2 regions of the Peribacillus sp. TH27 genome follow, and region 1 is predicted to be linked to the other one. Evidence: riboswitches for the same ligand, from Rfam matches in the RefSeq annotation. Region 1 holds a riboswitch; the other holds the start of a gene.

Region 1 (8,446 bases):
ATTTCGCTTCGCTTCAAAGTGAAGCTGGACAAGAGTTGCTGAAAAAGTACGATGTTCCTGCAAATATTGATAGTATAGTGCTGATCGAAAAGGATAAGGCTTACTATAAATCGGCTGCAGCTCTGAGGATTTGCCGTCGCTTACAAGGGGCATGGAAAATGTTTTACGGTTTTACCATCGTTCCAAGCTTCATTCGGAACATCGCTTATGACTTTATTGCCAAGAACCGTTACAAATGGTTTGGGAAAAAAGAAGAAAGCTGTATGCTGCCATCCCCAAGTTTTCGAAAGCGGTTTTTATAACGTAAAAAAAGGTAATTCAACTGAATTACCTTTTTCAATGTAACTCCACCTACTTTTAAACGTGGAAATGAATAATGAGCAATCAACTTCTTCATCACCTCTCCCTTTTATAGGCGTTTCTTTCCTTTCTTATTTACCCATTTTAAACTCCCAACACACTTTACAATGTGCTAAAATAAAACAATTATTGCTTTAGTAACTATTGAAATACTAGAGTTAAAAAAAAGATAAGATACGTAGTCTTTAACATGCAATATTTCAATTGATTAACTTATGAAATTCATTAATTTCTATGTTAGTATGTCTTTTAAAGGATTTTGAAAAGTCTAACTTATAGCTATCATCTATTATTTTTTTTATTATGCTCAAATCATTATCTTCTATTATATATTTGATTCCATAATGTGATTGAGGATATAACTCTGTATGGTTTCTTCTTTGCATTGCCCAATCTTCCCTACTCTTCAACAATTCAAAATTAATTACTTCCTCTAATGGGTCCGTAGTCTCAACCCCATCCATAGTAACTGCAACGTACTCGGCCAATCCCTCATCGAACCACTTCGGAACGGCTGTAATTTTATTTTCACTTAGATATTTAGTCAAATAATAATGTGTATACTCGTGACGTAAATCCCTTCTAAAGAACCATTCATCTGCTTCCCTAACAAGGTTATCGGGTTTAACCAATGCAATTAAATTATAATTTTTATCAAAAAAGGCTCCGATATTTTCTAATTCCGCATACTTTTGTAATTCCTCTAATTCTTCAAATACTATTATATTTATTTTAACATCCATATTAATGGTTCCAAACATACTAGACAATTCTTTATTAAGATTCGTTATCTCATTAATAATTAGATTATTCAATTCATCATTTTCTGAATTGTAAATTTTCACCCCATCTAGCAAATGATATTCTTCCCTTTCTAGTAGTTTTTCCAGATCTAATGTATTATTTCTAGATAAAAAATGATAAACAATTACTAAAGTGCCCAAGACTATTAAACTGATTACAAAACTAATTGCAACGCTTTTAAAAAAATTCATTCAAATGGTTTCCAATTCTTTAAGTTAATAATCCAAATAAAATAATCGTGTTAATTATATTTATTAGAGTTGATTCCATAATTCAAAATAAAGGATGTTCTTGTTGTACACTATAAACTTCTGCCCCTTTACAGCTGGCATTTAAATTTGTCATGGATGAAATAATTATTGTTAGTGCTAAAAATGATGATAGTATTTCTAAAGTAGAATCCTCCTAGGGTGTGTAATCAATTTAATTTTCGAATCAAGCTTCGTTTAATATTTTGAATATTCAGTCTTTGTAAGGCGTGAAAATTATTGAAATACATCTGCCCATATAATCTTTCAAATATGTAATTTGAAAATACTCTTTTTTCATTCTGATTTTTCTGACTTTTTTATATTAACACAACATTTTAATATAATTGTTACATTTTAAAAAAATAATAATATTTTCCCTTTTTAGTAAACAATGTGCAAATAAAACCGATAATATACCGTATATTCTCGTTATTTTTATAAATTAAAATGTTCTCAAGATAATTTTACATATAGTATTTTTACTCGTTAGCTCGATGGGTAGTGGTAGGATCCCTTTTGCAAAAATAAAAAAAGCACTATGAATGATAACATCCATAATGCTCCCTACCTATCCTCTGAACTGACTTTGGAATCCCTCTTGCAAACGATCCGGCAGCTCGACAAGGGTTTCGTTCAATGTATCCAATTTTGTTTCAATCCGATGAAGCAAATAAAGGGTAACAATAATCGGAAATCCGATATCACTGATAAATGGCAGGATTTGATCCACTTTTGTTCACCTCTCTTCTGGTATGGTGAAAAACAGGCTCACCCATTTTCAGGACACGTCCTTCAAAGATGAGCCTGCCTGCTGACAAGTTAGATAAGTTCAACATCCTCGACATTACGCTCGACAAGGCGTGCTCCTTTAATACTGACAAAGTCGCCCGATGATGCAACGAAGGCATTCCCCGCAATCATTTGCTCCATTGCCAGTTTGACTGTATTCGCATCAACCGGCTCCTTCGGATTTTCAACGGAAATCGTCGCTGACTTTCCTTCCTCTGTTACGAAAATCATTTCCAATACTCTAGCCATTTTGTATCACCTCCTGTTTTTTCAACCTTTTGCTAAAAGCCGATTAGCCAATCAATGAATTCGTATCCACTCTGGTCACTTCACCCATTGGATAATTCTGCACGCTTGCAATCGCTGTTGCTGCCGAAAACAACTGATCCGCCGTCGCCTCAACCTTGATGTTTGAAAATGACCTACGCTTGAAAACGATAGCCCCCTTTTCATTTAACCCCGTCTCAAAATCAATCCGTAACGTACTTGATACTGGAATTTGGTTTGCCATGTCGCTCACCTCCTTTCACACTCTATATAAACTTTTACGAGGTGAAAGTAGCATGGTGGTGAAAGTTTTTTTATTTTCATTTAATGATACGCAGCTGTTATAAATAAAAATAAAGAAGCCACAATCCAATATTGGAATGTAGCTTCTTCCTATTAATAAGAAAAGGTGATTTTAAGTCACCATGTTTCATTATGATGCAAGTGGATCCGTTTCTTTTTTCATTTCATCCTCTTCTGGTAAACGAATGAATTTAACAATCACCGCACTAGCTAGATAAAGGATCGCAAAAATCCATACAACCCCTTCTGCTCCAGCCGAACCGATAAAAGTCATGGCTATAGCAGGTGCAACGAATGAAGACAAACCGGCCGCAAAATTCAAAATAGACATGGCCGCTCCTTTGTCTTCACCTGCAACGGATGGAACCAATGCACCTATAGGTACATAACCAGCTAAACATGCACCCCATATAAATCCAACAATACTAGTTGCAATGAGGTTTCCATTTGTGATCATTGGTGTGTAATATAATAGAAGGGTAAAAATAGCACAACCGACTCCACCAAACCAGATGATTGTATTTTTCCATCCGAATTTATCTCCAACGAAACCAAAAACCAAATTAAAAATAATGTTTCCTAAGAAGATCGTACCCCATAATTGTAACCAGACAGATGTTTCAATTCCATGTTCAGCCATATGCATGGGTAAGAAAACCGGAAATCCATATGATCCTACACTATTAATAATTCTTACAACACCACCAGCAGCAACTCTTGGATTTGTTTTCAAGATGGTGATGCCCTTTAAGAGCTCATTCACTGCTTCTTTTTTGCTAGATATCTGTTTCTTTTCAAATTTGTCTTTGTTGATGACTATAGCAAAAATCGTACCTAGGCATACCCAGAAAATAGAGGTCCATAATGTGTTGACATAACCTAGGTATTGAATAGCGTAGCTTGAATACCAAGAGCCAAGTACCATCATTCCAGCACAATAAGCTACCCAAAACCAACCGACAGCTGTACTTAATTTATTTTTAGGTGATCGATAAATGACCCATGTTAAAAAAGAGTAAGCAAATAAAGGATAGCCGAAACCTTTAATAAAATAGGTGATAAGCATAACAGGATAATTCATACTTTCAAAACCAAAAGTGATAAATCCTGCAGTCCCAATAACATAAAACAATAATCCCATAGACATAGACTTCTTTGGTCCAAAAACATCTAAACAAACACCTGAAAACCAAGAAGAAAGAGCTATAGAAATTCCGTATACAGTAAAAATAGCCGCTGACTGCTGAACAGTCAATCCATTGTCAACTAAGAAAGGGCTTAACCAGCCAGCTTCAAGTCCGTCTCCCATCATAAAGAGCATAACACCTAAAAAACCCCAGCTTAAACTTTTAGGTATTCCAATTCTATCTAACATATATATCTCTCTTTTCTATCTTATTTGGATTTAAGCTATATTGGTCTTTGAAAAAGAACTGTTGAGCTTGTTTCCACTCCTCATACTTCCATTCATCGTAACTAGCCTCATTTGTAATCGCTTTGATATCGCCTGATAATACACTGTTTACCCCTAATGTCTTATTGCAGATAACGGCAGATCCGACAACGGATGCCTGATTGAACCCTTGATGAATGCGCACTTCTTTTTGAAGGAGATTAGCTACAAATTTCGTTAACGTTTCACTTTGAAAACCACCTCCACAAGCCCATACATATGGCAAATCGTAAGGAATCACTTCGCATAATTTGTCGAAATGCCATTTGACTGTACAAGCAATTTCCCATAGAGCTGAAGCTACAAAATGAGCACGGGTTAAGTTTTCTTCTAATGGTGTATTAAAAATGAAGCCACCTTTTTTCGTCGCATTTTTCTCATCTGTCAGATACATGCCTAACGTTGATACACAATCAATCGTCGTAAGCTTACTCATTTCCTCTTCCATTAGTTGATAACTCTCATTTGGGTAGAAAATATTTTTTAATTTCTGATAATTAAGCCCAGTTATTCCTGGGTTTGTTTCTAACAGCCATTGATTTTTATTCGTATGGGCATTTGTCCATGCTCTTCGTTTAGAATCCACACTATATTCATCAGTAATATGGCAAATAGGGGTGGTCGTTCCAGATACGATGATGACATCACCTTTTTCGGCAAACGTGCTTGCGATAGCCAGCTGTGTATCACCGCCTCCTACTACGATTAAAACCTTTTCGTCCAATCCCAGCATCTGAGCCATATTCGGTGTAATTTCACCAAGGATCGAACCAGACGATTTTAATTCGGGTAACAAGTCTACCGATATCCCGAATTGTTCACACAACTCCTCTGACCATTCTTGTTTCTGAACATCATATAGCAGTGTTTCGGTCGCTTGTGATGGCTCATAGACAAGCACGTCACTTAATTTATAGGCAACCCACTCACTGATGCTTGTAAAGTATTTAATTTTATCCCATAATTGCGGCTGCCTCTTTTGCAGGGCGACCAGCTTTAAAGCTGAAAACAATGCAGATGGTAATCGACCTGCCCTTTCATAAATAAAAGGTTGATTTGAAAACTCCTTTTCCCATTCGCGGCCTCTATTATCAATATTAGGTAACCCGATAAACGAGTGCCCATCCTGATCCTGCAAAACAATTCCTTGCCGTTGACTAGTGGACGTTATTGCCTTGATTGAAATGTGCTGAGCTTTAGCCATCGCCTTTTTTGCTAATTGAATAAGCTGTTTCCAAAGTAATTCAGGTGAAAAGTATCGACTATCAGGATAAAGAGGTTCAATTTCATATTGTATATCCTCTCTCTCAATAGAGACGACTTCACCTGTTGTCTCAACGATAGCCACTCTTGCATTTCCAGTACCGATATCAAATACTAAATAACCTTCTTTTATAGCCATTTTTTTCACTCTTCTTTCTTATGACTTAACTTCTAGATTTTTTCTGTTATATAGAGTTGGAATCTGAAGAGTATGTTGTGTTGTCCACTTTGTTAACGCTTGGTTCATTATTGAGACGTGATGATCCTCAACCTCATAACTTGCGCCGGCAAGATGAGGGGTAGCTAATACATTGGGCAATTTAATTAATTCATAGTCACTTTGTTCAGGCGGCTCTTGATAAAACACATCTAATATCGCCCCCCTAATCTTTTGTGCTTTTAATACTTGTACAAGCGCATCTCTTTCAACCACGACAGCCCTTGACATATTTACAAAGATTGCCTCTTCTTTCATCAGTCCCAAAAAGTGTTCATTAATCATCCCGATCGTTTCCTCTGTTCTAGGGAGGTGTATGGATACCACATCACTTGTCGAAAAAACGTCTTCTAAAGAAGCCCGAACATGATTAGGATTATCACTCTCTACATAAGGGTCATAGTATTTTATCGAACATTGAAAACTTTCAAGAACCGCTGCAATTCGCTGGCCCACGGCCCCAAACCCCACCATTCCAATTGTTTTCCCAGAAATTTCATTTCCTTTAAACTTTAAATAGGCTTGGAGATAGTCTTCATTCCATTTTTCCTCCTTCAACCATTGATTGGAAGGAATGGTATGCCTTAAAAATGTAAGGAGATTACCGACAAATAATTCTGCAACAGCCTGAGCATTACGTGCTGGAGTGAAAAAGACGGGAAGTCCCCTTTTTGTTGCAGCTTCCACATCAACATTAGAAGGCATGCCACGACACACACCCACAAATCTCAATTCAGGTACTTCAGCGAATACTTTTTCTGTTACTTGATCTAACTCAGTAATTAACCCCTCCGCCTTAGACTCTTTTAATAAAGAGATCAACTCTACTTCGTTATAGGCCCTTCCATTTTCCTTCCAAGGTTGATGGGTAGCCTTTCCAAATAACTCATTTAATTCCTTGATGCCTTCTTCGTTATATGGTGCTGTTACTAGAATGTTCATTTTTACATCTCTCTCCTTTGTGTAACGACTTTACATGTCAATAACTCACTTCTTAAAAATAAAAAAATCTCTTCCCGCTAAGACGGAAAGAGATAATTACTTCATAATATCGTTCTCACAACAATAAAATAAAAGGCCACTCTTTCTATCTTTCAAGCTTCGCTTGCTGGAATTGGCACAATAATGTTGCCGAGGCTTCAAAGGGCCAGTCCCTCCACCTCTCTTGATAGAAATTTTACAATATTATATTGGTTTAACTATTTTTTCAATTAATAGAATATACCAAATATAATGAATTCCAAAACGGAAGTCAATATTTATTTGAACTTTCTAAATATTCTCTCCGTATGATATAATCTATGAATCATTTTTTTCATGAAAGGATACTGACATGCAATCATATAAAGATATAGAAAATGGTGTAGTCCTTTCTGTCTGTTCTCTTGATTGCCCAGACCAATGTGGTTTACTTGTACACAAAGAGGATGGAAAAATCAAGAAAATTAGTGGTGACCCAAATCATCCAGTGACGAAAGGGAATATTTGCAACAAGGTTCGGAATATGGGTGAACGGATTTATGATAGCAAGAGAATTAAGACACCTTTAAAACGCGTGGGAAAAAAAGGTGAGGGGAATTTCGCCATTATTAGTTGGGAAGAAGCGATCGATACGATCACAAATCATTGGAAAAATCTTATTTCAGAGGAAGGGGCACAAACCATTCTTCCTTACAGTTTCTATGGGAATATGGGGAAACTCGCTGCAGAAGGAATGGATCGCCGTTTTTTTAACCGCCTCGGATCAAGTCAACTTGACCGGACCATCTGTTCAGTTGCTGGCTCAACAGGCTACCGCTACACAATGGGGGGGAGCTACGGTACAGACCCAGAAGAGATGACCGAAACTAAGTTATTCATCTTTTGGGGAATCAATGCTGTAAGTACAAATATGCATCAAGTAACAATCGCACAAAAAGCAAAAAAATCAGGAGCTAAAGTCATTGTTATTGACGTTCATAAAAATCAAACCGGACGAATGGCCGATTGGTTCATTCCCATTCTCCCAGGGACTGATGGTGCACTAGCATTAGGAATCATGCATATACTCTATAAAGAAAAGCTAGTGGATCGATCGTTTTTAGAGGAATATACGATTGGCTATGAAGAGCTAGAAGATCATCTTGAGCAATATCAGCCACACATGGTTTCTGACATAACAGGCGTTCCCGTAGAAGACATATACAAATTAGCTAGGATGTATGGGGCGATTTCCCCTTCAATGATTCGGATTGGAAATGGTCTTCAGCATCATGATAATGGCGGGATGAGCACTCGGACGATTGCCTGTTTACCTGCTTTAACAGGACAGTGGCTAGTAAAAGGCGGAGGTGCAGTTAAATCCAATTCAGGATTTCTCTCCTTTAATACCGCAGCTTTACAACGTCCTGATCTCAAAAAAACTAAAACACGTACAATTAATATGAATCAAATAGGGAAAGCATTGCTTGAACCGGACAACCCCATTCGCTCATTGTATGTCTATGGAACTAACCCGGCTCTTGTTGCACCAGAGGCAAATAGAGTAAGAGAGGGTCTAGCCCGGGAAGATTTATTCACTGTCGTCCATGACTTGTTTATAACGGAGACAGCGAAGTTTGCAGACATTGTATTACCATCTACATCTGCCTTTGAAAATACAGATTTTTATACATCATACTGGCATAATTATATCCACTTACATGAGCCTATCATCGCACCCTATGGAGAAAGTAAATCGAACACAGCGGTATTCAGGCT
Region 2 (8,446 bases), 1.6 Mb from region 1:
ATACGCTAATTCAAATGCCTCATGGGCCTCTAAATAATTTTCCTCTTCCACCTGACTTTTTCCTAGCTCCATGTTGGAATCGTAATTCCTGGTTGTACAGCCTGAAACAATTAATGCCATCATTAAAATAAATATGAGTAATCTCTTCAAAAAGTCACTCCTCACTTTTACTGAATACACATACACTTCCATATTATTCTATAAATCTATCTTACCCGATTTTACAAGAAATATCTGACATCTTTATCTCTATCGATTTATTATGGAGAATGTTCACTTTTACGATTATATTTTTACAAATAGTGGTACATCATAGATAAACGCTTGAAAGGGTGATGAAAAAATGATGCAGGAAAAACAGACCTATCATGTGGATTTGGTCAGCGGCGATGTACTAGGAAAAAAACTTGAGGAAAATCCAAGCTTTACTATACACGCTACAGATGAAGAACTAGCAGAATTAAAGCAATGCCTAGAGGAACATCGAACAGATGACTTGGAGTCATACGCTCGTTCTCATGTACCTTATCTTCTCTATCATCATGACCGGGCAAATGATAAATACGATGAAGCTATGAAAAAGCTGTACGCCATCATATATAAATTAGGCGATGAAACAGCCCGAAAGCATATTGAAGAAATCGGCATATTGGCAGATAACAAATTCAAAGGCAACGAGGAAATCCAAAACTTTAAATAGGAGAATAATTAAACAGAACCTGAAATATCAAGTTTCTATTTTTTAAAAGAACGAGGATGAAAAAAGCATCTTCGAAAGAAAGTGATTTAACACATGGGGTACATCACGATCAGAGTGTTTGGAGTTTTACAGGAAGAAAATTATGATGGTATTAGTTTTGGAAATGCATAATCCAAAATAAAAATATACCAGAACTGTTGCATTCAATAGGTAACGATTCTGGTATATTTAACGTTTTGCGGATTACTTTACGATGAAAAATAAGGTGTCATTCACACATAAGTCTAGTGTTTTTGCTTATAATAGGTAACCGCTAGCGCTAGGGCAAGTACGGTTCCTTTAACGATGTCCATCGCGTAGTATGGGACAGACATCATAATCAGTCCGTTTTGAAGGATTCCAATCAGGACTGCACCGATGAAGGTTCCGAAGGCATTCGGTTTCCCTGCTCCTAGAACGGATGAACCAATAAATGCTGCTGCAACAGCATCCATTAAGTAAGGAGACCCGGAATTGATTTCGGATGTCATGACACGGGAAGCAAGGACAATTCCCCCGATTGCGGCAAAGAGAGCCGAAAGGAGATAGGCCAGTACTTTGTATTTATTTACCGAAATTCCAGAAAGTCTGGCAGCTTCCTTATTTCCCCCAATAATGTACATATAACGACCGTGCTTGGTATAAGTCAAAAAGATATGGGTAGCTATCACAATGACTGCCATGATCAGAATAATCCAAGGGACCTGTCCAATCTTAGCGAAAAATGGGCTGATCAGTCCTTCAGCGAACGTTCCATCAGGCATGACCATATTTTGTGAAACCGTTGCTCCTTTTGTATAGGTAAGAGCAATCCCTTGGATGATGAACATGGTCGCTAATGTCATAAGCATGTCAGGAATTCTCAATTTTACAATCATGAATGAATTTAATGCTCCTACTACAAGCGACGCACCGATTGCAGCTAATATGGCAATCAGGGTATCCTGCGAAAACCAAACAAACATCGAAATGACGATCGCATTAGCCAATGATGCTACAGAACCAACGGATAGGTCAAAACCATCCACAGTTAAGGATATCGTAATTCCAATCGCAATAATGGTCACGATTGAAATAGAACGCAGAATGTTAATTAGATTATTAGCTTGAATGAAAGATGGATTTGAAACGGCAAATATCCCAACCAAAATGATAATCGTCAAGATTGTGCCGTATTTATAGAAAAAGTCGAATAAGTCTACTTTTTTCTTCGCTTTTGTTGTCTGTGTGAGAACAGGAATCGGTGTACTCATCCTATTTGCCTCCTGTTGAGTAGAATAGTAGTTCTTCTTCATTGGTTTTGCTTGTCTCTAATTCGATGACTGTCTTTCCACCATATAACACATAAGTTCGATTAGTAATACCGATGATTTCAGACAACTCAGATGATGCATATATAATTGCCTTCCCATTTCTGGCAAGTTGGGCAATCAATTCGAATATGTCCTTCTTGGCCCCTACATCGACGCCTTTTGTAGGTTCATCAAATATGTATACATCTGCATCAGCAATCAGCCACTTTCCGATAGCGACCTTTTGTTGATTACCACCTGACAAGTTTTCAACCTTAGCTTCCTCTGAAGGGGTTTTAATACCAAGACTCGTAATAATTTCCTTCGCTTTTTTCTTTTCCGCCTTACGATCTACAAAGCTGAATATCTTGCTGAATTTTCCGACACTTGCTGCAGTCAAGTTCGTTGCAACTGATTCCTGAACAAGAATGCCTTCTTTCCTGCGTTCTTCCGGTACAAGTGCTAGACCACTTTTTACTGCATGATACGGTGTTTTCAATGAAAGCTTTCTACCATTCATCACGACTTCCCCTGTTGTGATAGCAGTATGACCGAATAGGGTTTTACACAGCTCTGTTTTCCCTGCTCCAACCAATCCTGCCAAACCAACAATCTCTCCTGCTTTTAGATGAAGGCTAACATTTTTAACTTTTTCGGCATCTGACAGTCCCTTCACTTCCAGAACAACTTCACCAATCGCAGCATTTACAACAGGGAACTGTTCATCCATTGTTTTCCCAAGCATTCCCTCGACCACTTCGTTTTGGGTAATATCCGCTACTTCTCGACATGCAACACTTTTCCCATTCCTCATAATCGTAATTTCTTCACAAATTTCAAAAATCTCTGGAAGACGATGGGAAATAAAAATGATGCCAACGCCTCTTTGCTTTAATTCATTTACAATTCGAAATAGTTCTGACGTCTCCGTATAACTTAACGGAGCAGTTGGTTCGTCGAGGATCAGGAATTTGCATTCCGTCGAGACTGCTCTTGCAATCAGAACCATCTGTTTTTCAGCCAAGGTAAGATCTCTCACCAGCTTTTTCGAAGAGACACCAATTTTCATCTCTGCCAGGATATAAGTGGCTTTTCTATGCAACTCTTTCCAATGGACCATCTGTTTTTTGCCCATGTTTTGCACCGTATCATTCAACATTACATTTTCCCCAACAGTTAAATAAGGAATGAGTGCCGTATCTACTTCCTGATAAACAATTTGAATACCTTGTTCCTGTGCAGCCTTCGGTGAACGGATATCCTGCTTCTTTCCATCCAGAAAAATTTCACCTGTATAATGGGCATGAGCGCCCGATAAGACCTTCATTAGCGTAGATTTCCCTGCTCCGTTTGCGCCGACCACTGCATGGGCTGTCCCTGATTGTACTGAAAAATCAACTTCACTAAGCGCCTTTACTCCCGGAAATCCAATCGATATCTTTTTCATTTCTAGTTGTGTGCTCATGCCCATTCCCCCTATTAAACAGACACTCTCTTCACTAGAAAGAGAGTGTCTAATGACTCTGTTTTTTACTTTTTATAATGATCTTTCAATACTTTCATCCATTCTTCTTCAAATTCCGTTGATACTCCCCATCCTTCGACAATACCGGACAAGTTGGCCATGTTGACCGCTTCTTTTGAAGCTTGAATCTGCTCTTGTGAAATAAGTGAAGCTTCTAAGTCATATGTTTGCGGTGTTTCTTCACCCGCTAATTTTTTTGCCAAAATCCTCATATTCACTGCACCAATCAATTTCGGATCGACAGCTGCCGTGTAAGACCAAGAGCTGCCTTTCGCTTGAATCTCTTGAAGATCAGCATTAGATACGTCGATTCCGTATATCTTCACTTCATCGCGGCCAGCTTCTTTAATCGCACGAGCCGCTCCAATTGCGAATGCATCCCATGTTGCGAAAATCGCATCTAGTTTGCCTTTGGGATATTTATTCAACATTGCGGCTACCGCATTTTGTGTCTGAACCGAAGTATCTGCAGATGCTACTCCGAATCTTTCGACTTCTTTAATCCCAGGATTTTCTTTTAATTTTTCCTGATACACCGCATTTCTTCTCACCATTGGTGGGAAACCATCTACCCAAAGGTATGCGATCGCTGCTTCACCTTTTTGTTCTTCTATCAATTTATCAAAAGCCAGAGTTGCCAATGCTTCATCATCCTGTGAAGTTAAGGTCACACCGTCAATTTTAGATAAGTCGCTAATAGAGTCGAATGTAACAACGCTCTTTCCTGCATCAACCAACTTTTGAACGTCATTCACTGTTGCTGCATCATCACCATGGGAGATAATATAGCCGTCATAATCTTCTTGTAAAGCCTGGGCGATTGCATCATGGAATTTAGCCGTATCGCCATTTGCTGTATACGTATCCACTTGAAAACCTAATGCTTCTCCTTCTTCCTTCGCTCCAGCTAAATATTGAGCCGTATGATCATCTCCGCCAATCTTACGAATGACTTTGATTTTGGCACCTTCCCCTTTTGCAAATCGTTCTGGAACATTTTTAAAAGATACTTTTTCATCCTTCTTTGATTCTGTTGAACTTTGTCCTGAAGAGCAGCCCGTTAAAAGCAAAGCCGAAGCTATGACCGAAACGAAAACCCTTTTAAAAATTGACTTCCTCATTTTAGTTCCCCCTTCTTTTCACTCATTAATCTTATCAATTAGGTTGGTGTAAATCCCAAAATAAAAACCTCTCTAGAATAGAGAGGTTTAATCAGCTGATTTGCAGACTTGTCCCTCTCTTATCTGTCAAAACATTTCTGTTTTGCAGGATTTAGCACCAATTCCTAATGGAACGGTTGCTGGGCATCTTAGGGCCAGTCCCTCCGCCACTCTTGATAAGAGAATATAATGTGTTACGTTTTTCGTAATTACCACTTTATAGGGATATAGTCGTAAAGTCAATAGATTTTTGAATATTTAAAATGTTTCTTATTACACTTATTTTCTTTGTAGCTTAGCCAGACGCTTTTTCTCGATCTTTTCAAGTCTTTCTAACTGACGTAGTTTCACTTCAAATAGAGTAATCGGGTCACGGTATACTTCCGGATTTTCTCTCATATGCTCCAGTGCTGCCTGATGATCTTTGATTTCAGTCTGTGTTTGTTCTATCGTTTTTTGAAGTAAGGCAAATGAACTGCGATAGAAAAGTGAGATATCTCTATCCAAAGATTTTTCAAACAATCCGAATTGTGTAAGGAAACGGTCACTGATCATCTCTGCAACATCCTGGTAGTCTTCACTTTCTAGGTACTTCTTATACCGGTTGTACATATTAGCTTTATTTTGCGGAATCGCTCCAAACAACTTCCCTGCCCCTTTAAGCAGCAATTGCGATGGGGTCCGGCGTAGTAAAATATTAACGTCTTCAATGCGGATACTGCTTGTCATCCGATCCGCATCACGGCGCCAATCATCCAAAACTCTAAAGTCTCCCGCAAGTGTAATTCGCTCTTCTTTGTACAATTCATTGAACCCTGTGCTCATCTCATCCATAAACTGTTGAATTTGTGTAAATTCCAACTGAGATGTAGCAATCCAGTCTTGAAGAGAACGGTAATATTGCGGCATAATCTTGTCTGAAATATATGCCTGAATCTGCTCATTCATTTCATCGTTCAACTGTATATGAACTTGGCTGAAATCGCTACTTTCCGTTAATGATTTAGAACATTCTCTTAGTAATTCAGGGATTCTTGAAGAAAGCTGTTTTTTCACTTCTTCTTTAATTGAACGATACGACCTTATGATATTTTCACTTTTTTCTTTTTCCAAATCTGCCAGTTGATTGACGGCTCCATTCAATTTGACTTCCATCTGCTCATTCCAAGAAATTGAGTGCTCGCATTTCCGCTCATTAGCTGCCCGTTTTTCTAGCAGGTAAGATAACGTTTTGCGAATGAATGCAAGAATCTTCTCAGATCTTCTTTCCTTCCAATTATCAGCTTGATAATTCGAATCAAGGAAGGATGAAAGGTCCTGTAACTGCTGTTTGCTGTCATAAAGTTTGGAGAACGCAAATACTTTTGCGTTCGGGAAATACGCATTCACTTTATCCCATGTTTCATCTTCCATCCGGACTGCCACTTGGTCACTGTAAATCGTATCCATCTTATTTAGTAAGAAATGAATCGGAAGTTTCGGTGCCATCATTTGAATTTCCAATAACAAATCTCGTTCACTACCGGTGAAAGGCGCTCGTGCATCGAGAACAAACATCAATCCATCGCTGCCCTGTAAATACCCTTGGAAATCAGAGTCTACACTTTTTTCCCCATTGAACCCTGGTGTATCAAGTAAACGCAGGCGATTATTTTTTAGGTAGTCACTAATAAGGGTCACGTCGACAATGGTTCCGCGCTGACGGCGTGTTTCATCCAATTCAGTTAACTCACCAACGACTTTGTGATCTGTATCTGTAATTTCATAGATTTCCAGATTATCTCCATCTTTGACACTGACAAGGGACGAATGGTCCTCGGCAGCAATACTCTCTCCAGCAAGCGACTGAATAAAGGATGTTTTGCCATTGCCTGTGCTTCCGACAAGAAGAAGATTGAAATTTTCGGTATCCTTAAGTCCGTCTACCATCCATTTCAGTTTATTGCCAACTGTTAAGTTATTCTCTTCAGCCCACTGAATAATGGAATTGAACAGTTTTTCGCCCGCTTCCAATCCGCCTCCCAATTTAGGCGATTTTGCTAACAGACTTTCTGCATCCTGAACAACCAGTGCATTAATTGTATCAGGGAAAATTTCATTCCATGACAGAACGGAAGCCGCTGCAAATAACGAAAGCTCTCCATCCGCGATTTTCAACCAATTTTCCAACAATCTCGGCACAACAGGACTCAAATCTTTGATTAAGTGTGTTCCTTCAAGCAAACCGGCATAAGCATCCCGATAATAGACAGAAAGCTCATCCCATACATCACCTGGATGTAATTCGATGCCATCTATCAAATTATTAATGACTCTAAGCCATTCAAAGTAGGAATCTGTATATTTATAATTTTTCCAAAGTGCAACCGTCATTTTTTCAAAGCGATCCTGATCAAGGTTGTATAACGCCTCGAGAACATTTGAGAAATAATCCGGAGCCATCGATTGAGCAACACCTTGCTGGATATACGTTTTCAGCACATCAAACCAAATCATTGATTCCGTACGGATACTTTCATTCGCGGCTAAAACTACAGCACTGTTCCAATCCTTTTGTTCTTCAAAAAAGGAGCGTGCAATTGCGGTGACATTCGGGTAATCAGGTTGAAAGTCGACTGCTTCCTTAACAACTTTTGATGCCAAATCATTTCTTGATTCTACTATGTAAAGAGAGAACAGCTGTAGAAGGACTTCCGTTTTCAATACCGCTTCATCCGTACTGACGGATTTATATATATCCTCAGCGGTCGAATACATCTCTAGTTCAAAATAAGCATCAGCAATATTCTTTTTCGCCCATGAACCAAGTTCACCTTCTATGTTTTCCCACTTAAAAATGGCTGCTTCATAGTCATGATGCTGGAAGTATACTTCTCCTTGAGCAAACCGAACTGCAGTCAAATCCGCTCTTTCCTTTTTTTGTTCCACGAGAAACATTTCACCTAATGTTTGAATTGGATGCTTGCGTGTATCCTCAATCATTGTTTCATAGTATTTTTTCCCAATCAGTCGTTCATCCATCTTTATTCCCCCGATATATTTCATATTTTCAATTAAAGGATAATCATCGATATGGAGTCTTTATGAAAATCGAATAATAACTTTTCTCAAGACTTTGTCTATGAAAAGAGATTTATAGGTTCCTTTAGTTAAGAAAATTATTTATAAACCTTTAAAATATTATTTTAACAAAACAATATGGTAACAACATTTCATGACTCTTACAATTTTAAAACAGAAACAAATAGAATTGTAATGAATTTAATATAAGACTTGAGAAGTGATTTCTACTTTTGTAAAAATATGTTTTATTTAGTTTTACCAATATCCGAAGAGGTAGGAGGGAACAATTCTTATACCATTAAATTACCAGAAATCCCGCCCGTAAACTACCTATAAGTGGTAAAAACAAAAATAATTTTCACTTGAATACTTCCTAAAAGCGAAAGTACAATCTTCTCCCTAATAATAATAAATTTCTATTTGAAAGTTCATATAAAAAAAAGCAGTACCTTAATTCATGAAAGGTAACTGCTCTCTGATAAGCCCCGAACAGTAATTGTCCTTTGACAAATTGGGATTATACCCCTGTACGCTTACGTTGATTATTTGGCTTTTTAGTTAACTGGCTTTTTAGCTGTTTCGTTTTTTTCACAACGCCGGTTTCCAGTTTATCTTGACTTGAGCCCGCTTGCTTTTGCGCCAGTTTTTGTTTGACTGCATCCGCGAG

What was found. Region 1 has a riboswitch for S-adenosylmethionine ahead of JFU24_RS21770 (2-hydroxyacid dehydrogenase). Riboswitches for the same ligand answer to the same signal wherever they lie in the genome.
Region 2: another riboswitch for S-adenosylmethionine. It lies ahead of JFU24_RS13995 (sugar ABC transporter substrate-binding protein); the one in region 1 lies ahead of JFU24_RS21770 (2-hydroxyacid dehydrogenase).

The regions. Positions count from the first base shown of each region.
Region 1 covers NZ_JAEKEV010000002.1:4,235,714-4,244,159, reverse strand. The annotation lists gene JFU24_RS21805 (thiol-disulfide oxidoreductase DCC family protein) at 1-302, shown strand, start outside; gene JFU24_RS21800 (collagenase) at 561-1,355, opposite strand; gene JFU24_RS21795 (YvrJ family protein) at 1,984-2,145, opposite strand; gene JFU24_RS21790 (DUF2922 domain-containing protein) at 2,235-2,453, opposite strand; gene JFU24_RS21785 (DUF1659 domain-containing protein) at 2,497-2,715, opposite strand; gene JFU24_RS21780 (MFS transporter) at 2,905-4,149, opposite strand; gene JFU24_RS21775 (FGGY-family carbohydrate kinase) at 4,139-5,629, opposite strand; gene JFU24_RS21770 (2-hydroxyacid dehydrogenase) at 5,648-6,649, opposite strand; SAM riboswitch class I at 6,792-6,882, opposite strand; gene JFU24_RS21765 (molybdopterin oxidoreductase family protein) at 7,041-8,446, shown strand, end outside.
Region 2 covers NZ_JAEKEV010000002.1:2,613,507-2,621,952, forward strand. The annotation lists gene JFU24_RS13975 (hypothetical protein) at 1-150, opposite strand, end outside; gene JFU24_RS13980 (hydrolase) at 344-700, shown strand; gene JFU24_RS13985 (ABC transporter permease) at 985-1,992, opposite strand; gene JFU24_RS13990 (sugar ABC transporter ATP-binding protein) at 1,994-3,496, opposite strand; gene JFU24_RS13995 (sugar ABC transporter substrate-binding protein) at 3,562-4,677, opposite strand; SAM riboswitch class I at 4,794-4,899, opposite strand; gene JFU24_RS14000 (GTPase domain-containing protein) at 4,996-7,737, opposite strand; gene JFU24_RS14005 (hypothetical protein) at 8,297-8,446, opposite strand, start outside.